Regions from separate parts of the Rhizobium atlanticum genome, predicted to be linked through region 2. Evidence: predicted binding sites of a transcription regulator. Region 2 holds the regulator's gene; the other holds the start of a gene.

Region 1 (5,956 bases), on a different contig from region 2:
CCTGCAGCAAATCGACGACACGCGCCGATGGACGAGCTGCGCTTGAGCAACCGTCATCAATCCGACGTGTCGGCTAGCGTCAAACGCCCAAGTCGCAATTCGGCATGAACTCACAATTCAAATACTTAGAGGTAGTCAAAGCAGTGGCCCGCGCGGCTGGGCCTGATGACATTCATCGTGGAAACGCTGCGCAATTCCGACCGGCAAAAATACCGGCAAAATGATTGCTTAATTCGCTACCTAACGCTATGTTCCGAAAGACAAATCTAACGGCATTAAAAGCGGCAATCTATGGTCACCTTGGCGAGCATGGGACCAATGCTTCCTGAAAGCAGCAGAGAGCTGGAAGACGTCGCGATCGAACTGACCTCGGCGGCTAATCGCTTCGCCTCGCGGCTGCATCCCCTCATGCGGGCCTCAGTTGGTGATCTCGTCCGCTCGATGAACTTAGCCTTGCCGAGCTGGCCTCTGAGGTCTCGCGGCAGTCAGGCGAGACCGTCGTTTACAACGATCGTTCCGAGGCCGCTTATCGCGATTTGCTGACGGGCGCCGGGCTACCACTCGATCTAGCGGGCCTTCTCGCGGACGCCGACGTTGCGGCGTCACGCGGTGGACTTTTTGACGCGGAGGCGCGCTCGGCCGGCTGATTGGACGTCCGACCACGCTCTTGCATTGCATGGTCGGCGCAGCCTTGCGAGGCTGAGCCAGCGCCGGGACGACGTTAGCTTGCTGCGAGGCGCAGATAAAAAGGACTCGGTCGACTTCGCCGGATTGATCGCGCGGTCCGAGACGCGTAGACGGGCGGCGCCGAGCGGAACGTTCGTAAGGTGACGTCGCGGCCGAGTGAAGCGATCAGCCGCATGGCGCCTTCTTAGTCACCTCATTCACAAGTAGAGGATTATTCCGGAAAAATCGCGTGCCTATGCCGATTAGCATAAGAAGTGCCTCAGGAGACCAAGGCATTATGTCCTCGTGTGAAGCCACGGGTATGCACTCGCCGCATTGCTGTTCTGCACTGCAGGATCTGGCGCTCCTCCAAAGCGGCCGATACTGATGCTGTCAACGAAGCGATGCACCTCCTCCCGCTGAGCTTCGGGTTTCAGATGCTCCATTCCTCCTCCCAAGGGGCATCTGAGGGAACAGCGGCACTCCTCCTCCCAGTCGCTGTTCGGTTATTTTCGAAAAAGCCTGTCGCACCTCCTCCCGCGGCAGGCTTTTTCGTTTTGGCCTTTGGAGGAGTGACGGAAGGCAAAGCAAATCCGGACTTGTTACCAGCCGAAGATCTTGTCGGTTCGGTCCGAGGCGCCTCAAGCGTCCCGACAGTCATAATGAGCTAATCGACAAGCGGCACGGTGGCTTCGCTTGCCCAAGGGCCGTCGAGATATCTCCACAAATCGAGCCCCACGATGGTGATGTCATGGGCATGGAAAGTGCCAGAGAGTTCGCGATGAAGCCTGTTCGCTTCGGTGACGGAGGCTTTGTTTTGAATTGTGATGTGCGGCCGCCACGTCTGCATGTCCTGCGAGCCCAACCAGTGGACGAAATTGCCGCGCAGGATATGGCGGATCGCGTTCAGGTCGGGACTGCCAATCACGAAAGCAACGCCGGCTCCCAAATGGCGGATGCCGCTGACGCGGGCTGAGATCGCACGCGTCTCCTTCGCAACGGATTGAAGGCTTTCGACGATCCTATCAACATATTCGCCCGGCAGCCGGTGAAACATTGTCAGATGCGCCCGTAGGAAATTCCGCTCTGGCGGAAAATGTTTCTGGCGAAGCAGATCGAATGGAACGAGGTCATGCTCCGCAATTCGGGCCGTGAGTATCATCGGATGGCGTGTCTTCAAATTGGCGGTCCAGGCTGGCCAAGTAAAGTCAAATCGGTCACAGAAGTGTCTGCTGTGCAGGAGTGTCCGATCGGCGCGTTTCCGTTTCCCCTCGCCGCCGCAGCTCCGTCTCGGCGCTGAAGCGGACATCCGTATCGCGGTCGCTCAGGAAAGCAATGAGCGCCTCTGTGCTAAGACGATCCCAGCTCTTGCCCCGGTCCGGACCGGCCGGCACTCGTGGCAGCAGGCCGGGCTGAGAACTCCAAAGCAGAAGTTCATCCAGGGAAGCGGCATTTAGCTCGTCGCGCAGATGGTGGGCGGTGACATAGGCATCGGGCATGGCTCGATGGGCGGGAAGGCCGATCTCGTGGATCAAACCTTCCGGCCTTCGCAGATAACGGAGCATCTGGTTCGAAAACCTTGGCAGCTCCGGCCAGACACGCAATGCGCATTTCCAAGTACAGATCCATGGAGTACCAGCGGCCAGTCTCGGCGTGCAATAGCGTTGCTCGAACGCGGCGCGGTGGGCGGCAAGGGCGACGATTGGGTGCGGTGGCCGCAAGATGCTTGGCGCTGCTTCTTTCCAGAGTGGCGCCCCAGTAACCTCCCAATCCTGGATATGATGTATTGCCATCGTGTCGGGCGAAATCGGCTTTCCAGGATTGACCAGAAGCGCGCCGCGCTCCCCAGAAACTTCCCACCCGCCATCCTCGCCTTGAACGACGTCCTGCCACCCGATCTCGCAGACATCGCTCGGCCCGCTGCCAGCGGTTTCCAGGTCGATAACTCGAATACAGGATGGGAACATTGCGGCTTTGACCCTTGATCTGCTCCAGCTTCCTCTAATCAAAAACCCAAGCCGAGCTGCGGTTGTTCCTCGCTTTCGGCCGCCTTCTTGTCATTGGTGAGCGACGACAGTGTCACGCCAAGGAGCCGGACCGGGAGCTTGAACGGATAGACACCCGCCAGCAGGGCATTGGCGGCAGCGAGAATATCGCCGACACCTGCATAAGGGAGGGCAGTTCTCCTGCTCCGCGTCGCTTGGGTGAAATCGGAGTACTTTATCTTCACAGTCACCGTCTTGCCGCTGAAGCCCTTGGCCTGGCAGTAGGACCAGACCTTTTCCGCAAGTGGCCGGAGTTCGTTTGTCGCAAGGTCAAGGTCGCTGATATCGACCGCAAATGTGTCCTCGGCGCCGACCGACTTCCGCACTCGGTCCGGCTGGACCTGCCGCTCATCGATGCCCCGTGCAATGCCATAGAAGTACGGCCCAGACTTCCCGAAATGCTCGACGAGAAACTGTAGGGACTTTGCCCTCAGATCCGCACCGGTCTCGATACCCAGGCGGAGCATCTTCTCCGCTGTGGCCGGGCCGACGCCATGGAATTTCTTGACCGCCAGCTGCTCGACGAAAGCTGGCCCGTTCTTCGGCGTGATGACTGCTTGGCCATTGGGCTTGTTGAGGTCGGACGCCATCTTGGCGAGGAACTTGTTGTAAGAGATACCGGCGGAAGCATTCAGTCCGGTGACCGCCTTGATCTTGGCACGGATTTCCAGCGCGATCTCGGTGGCGATCGACATGCCCTTGAGGTTTTCGGTGACGTCGAGATAGGCCTCGTCGAGCGACAAAGGTTCGATCAGCGGCGTGTATTCCGCAAAGATATCGCGGATCTGCTGGGAGACGGCGCGATAGACCTCGAACCTCGGGTTCACGAAAATCAGGTCAGGACACTTTCGAGCTGCCGTGACCGAGGACATGGCTGAGCGCACACCAAACTCGCGGGCTTCGTAGCTTGCTGCTGCAACGACGCCCCGGGCGGCCGCTCCGCCAACAGCCAAGGGTTTGCCACGCAGTTCCGGATTGTCGCGCTGCTCGACAGACGCGTAGAAGGCATCCATGTCCACATGAATGATTTTTCTGACGGTTGAGACGGCGGTGAGATCCATGGCATTTGGTGTCACTGGCGAAAACGAAACAGGAACATAGCAGCTGCCGACGACGCATCCAAGTCCTCACCCGCATCTCCTGCATCTGCCGAGGGAAACTCCTCGCTTCTTCAGGCGTTTGATCGATAACCCTAGCGAAGTGGAGATTGACCTATGGCCGAAGACAGCACCACGACCATCACAGCAGTTTTCGAAACGCGTGTGACTGCCGACCTTGCGGTGGAACATCTCGTCCAGCAGCATGGCATTGCCCGACCGGACATCTTCGTCCAGTCGGCCTCCGCGAAGAATACCGCCGGCTCTGCTCCCTCCGGCGGGGACGCCTCTCATGATGGTAGTGCGCGCAGCGATGCTCCGCTTGAAGGAGAGATCGAAGTTTCCGTCGATATCAATTCCAGCATGATCCCCGCGGTTCAGCGGACGTTCGGTGACGTTGGCGCGATCCGGGTTTCCGGACGCTGATCTCTAGCGTTTTGAGCCGTCACCATCCGTTCCCCCCGGCCCTGCATCGGTCGCATTCTGTCGACGCCACGTTCGCGGTCGATCCAGCGCATGACGGGTGTGACCGCAATTCCATGGGCGACGACGGAGATGGCTTGTCATGAAGACCGGCGCCCACAGGCTTTCAACCTGGATCCAGCCGGCGAGCTCCTGTCGCGTCATGCGAAAAAATTCCCATTCCTGCCATCAAATTGAATCCCTTCGCGGATTTCTTCGATGGCCACTCTCGCGCAACTTCCACGCGCCACATGCGCATTGACTCATTTCCGCTTTGAGAACAAATAAAGAACGCAGTTCACCATCTCAAGCCGAAAACGGGTTGCCGTAAAGGAGATCATGACCATAGCCGTCGCCACTTCGAACGTCGTTCTCGACGAGTTGCGCGAGAAAATCGCCAGCCTGGAAGGGAGCGGTCTGCGCAATCGCACAGTCCTGCCGTTCGGCGTCGGCGAGATTGATGCGCAGCTGCCGGGCGGTGGCCTCACTTCTGGGGCATTGCATGAGGTGGCTGGCGGCGGCAATGGCGCGATTGACGGGGCTGCTGCTGCCCTCTTCATCGGCGGCATCGCTGCCCGCACCACCGGCAAGGTTGTCTGGTGCCTGACGCGCTTTGATCTCTTCTTTCCCGCACTCGCCCAGGTGGGGCTTCATCCGGACCGCGTTATATTCGTTGAGTGCGACAAGGAAGAGACGGTGCTCGCAAGCTTCGAGGAGGCGCTGCGCTATGGCGGGCTTGGCGCGGTCGTTGCCGAACTGGTGCGCCTGCCGATGACAGCCTCACGCCGGCTGCAGTTGGCGGCTGAAAAGTCTGGCACGCTGGGCCTGGTGATCCGGCGCTGGCGGCGCCAGACGGAAGCTTCTGACTTCGGCATGCCGACGGCGGCCGCAACGCGCTGGCGGATCTCGGTACTGCCCTCCGAGCCGCTGCCGGTTTCAGGCGTCGGTCGGGCCCGCTGGTTGGCGGAACTGATGCGGGTGAGAGCAGGAGAGGGAGGCGAATTCGTTATCGGAGCATGTGATGGCCAGGGTCGTATCTGTCTTTCTTCCGACACTGCCAACCGACCGGATCAGACGAGCCGATCCTTCGCTATCGGTTGAAACACCGCTGGTGATCGTCGCCAGAAGCGGTTCGAAGCGCTGGATTGCGGCGGCCGACCAGGCAGCAATCAAGCTCGGCCTTCGTGTCGGCATGCCGGCCGCCAAGGCGCGGGCCCTGATCCACGGACTGATGATGATCGATGCCGATCCGGCGGCGGATTTGGCCACCCTCGAACGGCTGGCGCTCTGGGCCTTGTCGCAATATTCTCCTGTGGTCGCCATGGATCCTCCTGACGGTATCGTCATGGATACGGAAGGCGCCGACCATCTGCAGGGTGGCGAGGAGCTGATGCTCTCCGGTCTCGTCAACCGCTTCCGCGGGAGGGGTCTTTCAGCGCGAGCGGCGATCGCCGACACCTGGGGTGCGGCGCATGCGCTCGCTCGGTCCACCGGTCGAGAGACTGTTATCGTCCCGCGCGGAGCGACCCCCAAGGCTGTGAATCGTTTGCCGCTGTCGTCGCTGCGGCTGCCGGCCGAAATCGTTGCAAGTCTCAGCACTCTCGGCTTTGCCACTGTCGGCGATCTCGCCGCCACGCCGAGGGCGCCGCTGACGCTACGCTTCGGCCCGGAGGTGGGACGGCGACT
Region 2 (5,956 bases):
CTTCTTGAGGTCGGCAAAGACCTCCATGCCCTTTTCCAGGCCGATGCCGCGTTCAGCCGAGAGCGAGGTACGGTTCGCCTTGTCGAAGGAGCTCTTGTAGACGAGGCCAATGCCGAGCTTGCCGCAAAGCTCCTTCAGCGTGCCGGCGACCATGAAGGCGTGATCCCGGCTCTCCATCTGGCATGGACCGGCGATCAGCGACAAGCGGCCAGTATTGGAAAAAGCGACCTGGCCTTCGCCTTCGCCGATCCTGACTTCGGAATTCGTGTCGGTGCTCATCGTGTTTCCTCGAAGGCGAAGAGCGCACCCTGCCCGGGCGTGGGCTTCACCAGAATGCGATTGTTCTTGCGTGTGAATGTGATCCCGTTAGCACCCAAATGCGCTTCTGTCACGGCAAGATCGATGACGTTGAAGAGGATTGCCCGCCCCCGCAGGCCGCGATCGGCTGATGAGACAGCGGTCTCGAAATAGGCCTCCAGCCCTTCCGGCGTCATCAAGCTGATCTTTGCATTCGATGCCGCGATATTCATGCCGAAACCGGTTTTCTCCACCGCCGCCTGCCCAATCGCGAGCCCGACGAAGGCGGCGAATGCCGCCGGGTCCGGTGCACAAAGTGCGATCTCGGCAATGCCGATCACGCCATTGGCGTGCGTCTCCAGCGCGGCGCGATCTGTAGGGAACGAAGTGATGCGCTGGCAAGTAAAGAGAAAGAAATCGGGGGCGCGCAAATCAGCTGCAAAGGCCAGCTTAAAGCTGCCGACGCTCTCCGAACCGTCCCGCATCCGCATCGGCCGGCTGAACTGCAACATCTCACCGGCGCTCGCGCCGTTGCTGACGAAGCGCTTATGATCGAGGTCGGCATCCTCGCTGAGGAAGGCCAGCGCAGAAAGTCCCTCCTCGCCGCAGCGGAAACGGAAGGCGCGATTGCGGGCGATGAAGACGTTGCCCTGGCGGGCCGCTGCTTCGCTCTCGTCGACACTCGCCACGCCAAGCGGCTCCAGATAGGTCTTGTCGGCGAAAAAGACGCAGGCATTCTCCGTTCCGAAGGGATGGCGCGCATCGGCGGCGACGGTGAAACCGAGCTTGCCGAGCCTCTCACGCGCCAGATCGATATTGACCACGGGCAGCACGACATGATCCAGCGGGTGCGACCTGGCGGAATGCGCGTTCATGAATATCCCTCCTGAAACCGGCAAGAGATGTGCGACAGCACCTCCCTCAATGCAAGACATGTGCGCCAATCCAGCAAATGAAAATAAAAATCTCCGCGAGTTGACGTGAACTTTTACGGAAATTTAGCTACTTGCGGAACACATATGGAACATATAGTGTCCGTTCTGGATTTGTTTCAATCACGGGGTCTGACGTCGATGCTCACGCGCAAACAACAGGAGCTTCTCCTTTTCATTCATGAGCGCATGAAGGAATCCGGCGTTCCTCCCTCTTTCGACGAAATGAAGGATGCCCTGGATCTCGCCTCGAAATCCGGCATTCACCGCCTGATCACGGCGCTTGAGGAACGCGGCTTCATTCGCCGCCTACCGAACCGCGCCCGGGCGATCGAGGTGATCAAGCTTCCGGAGGCCTATAACCCCAGTCTTCAGCGTCGCGGCTTTTCGCCGAGCGTCATCGAGGGCAGCCTCGGCAAGCCCCAGCCGGTCGCCGCCCCCGCTGCGCCAAAGCCGGTCGCCGACAATGGCAACTCCGTCTCCGTGCCGGTCATGGGACGTATCGCCGCCGGCGTTCCGATCTCGGCGATCCAGAACAACACCCACGATATCGTCGTTCCTGCAGATATGCTCGGCTCCGGTGAGCACTATGCGCTGGAGGTCAAAGGCGATTCGATGATCGACGCCGGCATCTTCGACGGCGACACCGTGATCATTCGCAACGGCAGTACCGCCAGTCCCGGCGATATCGTCGTTGCCCTCGTCGATGACGAGGAAGCAACGCTGAAGCGTTTTCGCCGCAAGGGCGCCTCGATCGCGCTCGAGGCCGCCAACCCGGCTTATGAGACCCGCATCTTCGGGCCCGACCGCGTCAAGGTGCAGGGCAAGCTCGTCGGCCTCATCCGTCGCTATCACTGACGCCGGATGGGCTGGAATCGGTAAAACGATCATTGCGCCAATCATAGGCGCGATGGCGCATCCATGGTCGCGACAAAGCATCGAAGGCGGTGGTGACCTCCAGGCCGGCATCGGCGAAGCGCAATTCGAGCGAACCGGTCCTGCGCAGCGTCTCGCCGGTGAAAAGCGTGCCGCCTGAACGGCAGCTGTTGAAACGCAGACGGACCGAGGTCACGACGATATCGGCCGTATCGCAGGCCGGGCCGAGATAGGCGGCATTGTCGATGACGGTGACGGTGACGATATTGCCATTGCCAAGTCTTGATGTGCACCAAGCCTTCTTGACGCAGGAAAAACGGTTTGCTTCACCGCCTGCGGCGGCTGCCCGCATCGCTGCACTCGCTTCGTTCTGCTGATCGCGGGAAAGCCTGACACGGCGGTCTTCTCCTTCCGGCGGAATGGCCGGACCATCCAGCATCTTCGGCGGATCATGTGTCGGCAGCACCAGCGCTCTCTGCCACTGGTCGAATATGAAATCCGGCGGGTTTTCACGGTTGGAAGCTATTGCCTCAGCCGCGACGACCGCAACCAGACTGCCATCCTCCGAAATCACCAGATCCGGCGGCCGGGGAACCGGCAGAAGCAGCACGATGAGCGTCGAGATGGCGATGATCGATGTGCCGACGTGGCGCAGCCGAGTGCGCAGCAGCGTCAGCAGCAGAAAGCCTGCCACCGCCACTGCGAAATACCAGCCGGGCAAGCGGCCGATGCCGATATCACCGCCCCAGCCGGACACCGTCTTGGCAACCGCAATCACCAGATCGAGGCCGAATCCGACGACCTTCCAGAGCGGAGCGTCCAAACCGAAAGGCATGAGCAACATCGCCAACAATCCGGCCGGCATGACGATGAAGGAGATAATCGGCATCGTCGCAAGGTTTGCCGGCAGGCCGTAAGCCTTCAGGCGATGAAAATGCTCAATCGAAAACAATGCGGTGGAAAAGCCGCCGATCAGCGAGGTCAGGAAGACGCCGCCGAAGAAACCGGCGACGGCAACCACCGGCCTGATGATCGGCAGTTTCAGAAAAGCGTTTTCGCGGACACGCCTGTCCTTCCACAACTGATAGCCCGATACCAAGGCCAATGTGGCGGCAAAGGACATTTGAAAGCTCGGTCCCAATACTTCCGAAGGTGAAATGGCGATGATGATGAGCGCGGAGAGAACGACATTGCGCAGGCTGATCGACGGCCGGTCGAAGAAGACGGCAATCAGCATGATGGCCATCATGATAAAGGCGCGCTCGGCCGAAACCCCGAAACCGGAGATCAGGTAATAGGCGGTGACGGCGATGAGCGCGCCGGCAGCGGCGATCTTCTTTGTCGGATAGGCTTGGGCGACGCCGGGAAAGAGGCTGAGCAGCATCCGAAAGCCGACGAAGAAGATGCCAGCCGACAGCGCCATGTTGAGGCCAGAGATCGCGACGATATGGGCAAGGCCGGACTGGCGCAGCGCCTCCGTCGTCGCGTGCGATATGGCGCGCCGTTCATCCGTCACCAGGGCAGCGGCAAAGGCGCCGGTATCACCGGGCAGGATCGATCTTATGCGGTCGCCGATGCTGCTGCGCAGTTGGTAGAGCCATTCGAGCAGGGCGTCCGCCGTCGACCTGACCGCCTGCGGGCCTGCCTCCAAGTCGAGTTTCTCCGGCGCACCATAGAAGAAACCGTTGGCGCCGATGCCGTCGAATAGGCACCGAAGGAGAAGTCGTTGAGCGCGGGAAGTGCGGGGCCCGCCGGCGGCGTCAGACGTGCCTTGCCGGTAATGATGTCGCCGATCTCGGAAGGCGCATCGGCGCCCCGGACGATCGCGGTGATGCGTCTCGGCGGCCGTTTCAGCTCCGGCGCCTCGGTGCCGGCGACGGCAAGAATGTAGCGCCAGCGCCCGCGCCCGTCGCCTTCCCGCCGTTCGACGCGGCCAGTCACCGTCGTCGTCACGGATGAATCGAGGATCACCGTCGAAGCCCGCCAGCTCTCGAACTGAGCTGAGAGCATGCCGCCGGCGAAAAGTGCCAGCGCCATGAAACTTGCGCGCAAGGCCGGTCGGCTGGGATCGGTGAGGAAAACCGCGGCCGCCGACACCAGCAGGCAGAGCAGCGATGCAACGAGGGGAACATCCGATGCCGCAAGAAACCAGAATGCCGAGCCGGCTCCGAGGAAGACCGGCGAGAACAGCAGCAGGCGGCCATGATCGGCCTCTTCGCCCAGCATGCGGGCCCCGGCACGCAGCGATTGCCCGGCGGTGGCGAGCAGCCGACGATGCAATGGGGTCTGCGACTGTGTCCTTACCGATTGAGTCACCACCGCAGGCGCAGGAAAATCTGGCGGATCGGCAAGGCCGACGCCCGCTTGCGGCCGCAATTCGGCTGTGGTCGTTTCCTGCATGCCCCGCCCAAGATCACCCGCCAGGCGCTAACAATGCAACCTTCAAGCAAATCCGGCAAGGATAATCGATTGAAATACGAGGGAAAATCGTAAGCGGCAAAAGGCCAGTCGAATCATCGGCTTCCGCTATGCGTGCGGCTCATCGCTGCGGTGCCTAAAAGGTGATGCCGCAATGCACAAAATGCCGTCACGGTAACTTGGCATTAGCGTCACGATCATATAGCTATCGGAAAGGACGCTTAACCCCTATGGCGCTTTTGTGGCGCCACCGACATTTCGGAGGACAGCATGACGGATCAAAGCGCTACAATAAAAATCGGTGACAAATCGGTTGACCTCGCCGTTAAAAGCGGCACGATCGGCCCGAGCGTCATCGACATCGGTGCCCTCTACAAGAACACCGCTTCCTTCACTTACGATCCGGGCTTCACCTCGACCGCATCCTGTGAATCGAAAATCACCTATATCGACGGTGACGAAGGTGTGCTGCTGCACCGCGGCTATCCGATCGAGCAGCTGGCCGAGCACGGCGACTTCCTCGAGGTCTGCTACCTCCTGCTCTACGGCGAACTGCCGACGGCCGCGCAGAAGAAGGACTTCGACTATCGCGTCACGCACCACACGATGGTGCATGAGCAGATGAGCCGCTTCTTCACCGGCTTCCGCCGCGATGCACATCCGATGGCCGTCATGTGCGGCTGCGTCGGCGCACTGTCGGCCTTCTATCACGACTCCACAGACATCACCGATCCGCACCAGCGCATGGTCGCCAGCCTGCGCATGATCGCCAAGATGCCAACGCTTGCCGCCATGGCATATAAATACCATATCGGTCAGCCCTTCGTTTACCCGAAGAACGACCTCGACTATGCGTCGAACTTCCTGCGCATGTGCTTTGCCGTCCCCTGCGAGGAATATGTGGTCAATCCGGTGCTTGCCCGCGCGATGGACCGCATCTTCATCCTGCATGCCGATCACGAACAGAACGCCTCGACCTCGACCGTCCGTCTCGCCGGTTCATCGGGCGCCAACCCGTTCGCCTGCATCGCCGCCGGCATCGCCTGCCTATGGGGCCCCGCGCACGGCGGCGCCAACGAAGCAGCGCTCAACATGCTGACGGAAATCGGCACGGTCGACCACATTCCGGAATATATCGCCCGCGCCAAGGACAAAAACGATCCGTTCCGCCTGATGGGCTTCGGTCACCGCGTCTACAAGAACTACGATCCGCGTGCCAAGATCATGCAGAAGACGACGCATGAAGTGCTCGGCGAACTCGGTATCAAGGACGATCCGTTGCTGGAAGTGGCGATGGAGCTGGAGCGCATCGCGCTCACCGACGAATATTTCATCGAGAAGAAGCTCTATCCAAACATCGACTTCTACTCCGGCATCACGCTGAAGGCGCTGGGCTTCCCCACCACCATGTTCACAGTGCTCTTCGCCCTTGC

What was found. The regulator LexA, encoded in region 2, represses DNA repair genes until DNA is damaged. The targets are predictions, from matches to a motif close to TGTTCNNNNTGTGTTCNG.
Region 1: the regulator LexA is predicted to act here: its motif matches at 3,792-3,809, upstream of dinB (DNA polymerase IV).

What each region holds. Positions count from the first base shown of each region.
Region 1 is NZ_JAQJCJ010000002.1:84,541-90,496, forward strand. Features, by position in the region: gene PH551_RS02830 (2'-5' RNA ligase family protein) at 1,334-1,975, opposite strand; gene PH551_RS02835 (exonuclease domain-containing protein) at 1,884-2,633, opposite strand; gene dinB (DNA polymerase IV) at 2,672-3,772, opposite strand; gene PH551_RS02845 (hypothetical protein) at 3,926-4,234, shown strand; gene PH551_RS02850 (ImuA family protein) at 4,610-5,371, shown strand; gene PH551_RS02855 (Y-family DNA polymerase) at 5,292-5,956, shown strand, end outside.
Region 2 is NZ_JAQJCJ010000009.1:8,292-14,247, forward strand. Features, by position in the region: gene kdsA (3-deoxy-8-phosphooctulonate synthase) at 1-279, opposite strand, end outside; gene PH551_RS14425 (VOC family protein) at 276-1,172, opposite strand; gene lexA (transcriptional repressor LexA) at 1,371-2,087, shown strand; partial or broken gene PH551_RS14435 (ComEC/Rec2 family competence protein) at 2,068-4,331, opposite strand; gene PH551_RS14440 (hypothetical protein) at 4,308-4,598, shown strand; gene gltA (citrate synthase) at 4,794-5,956, shown strand, end outside.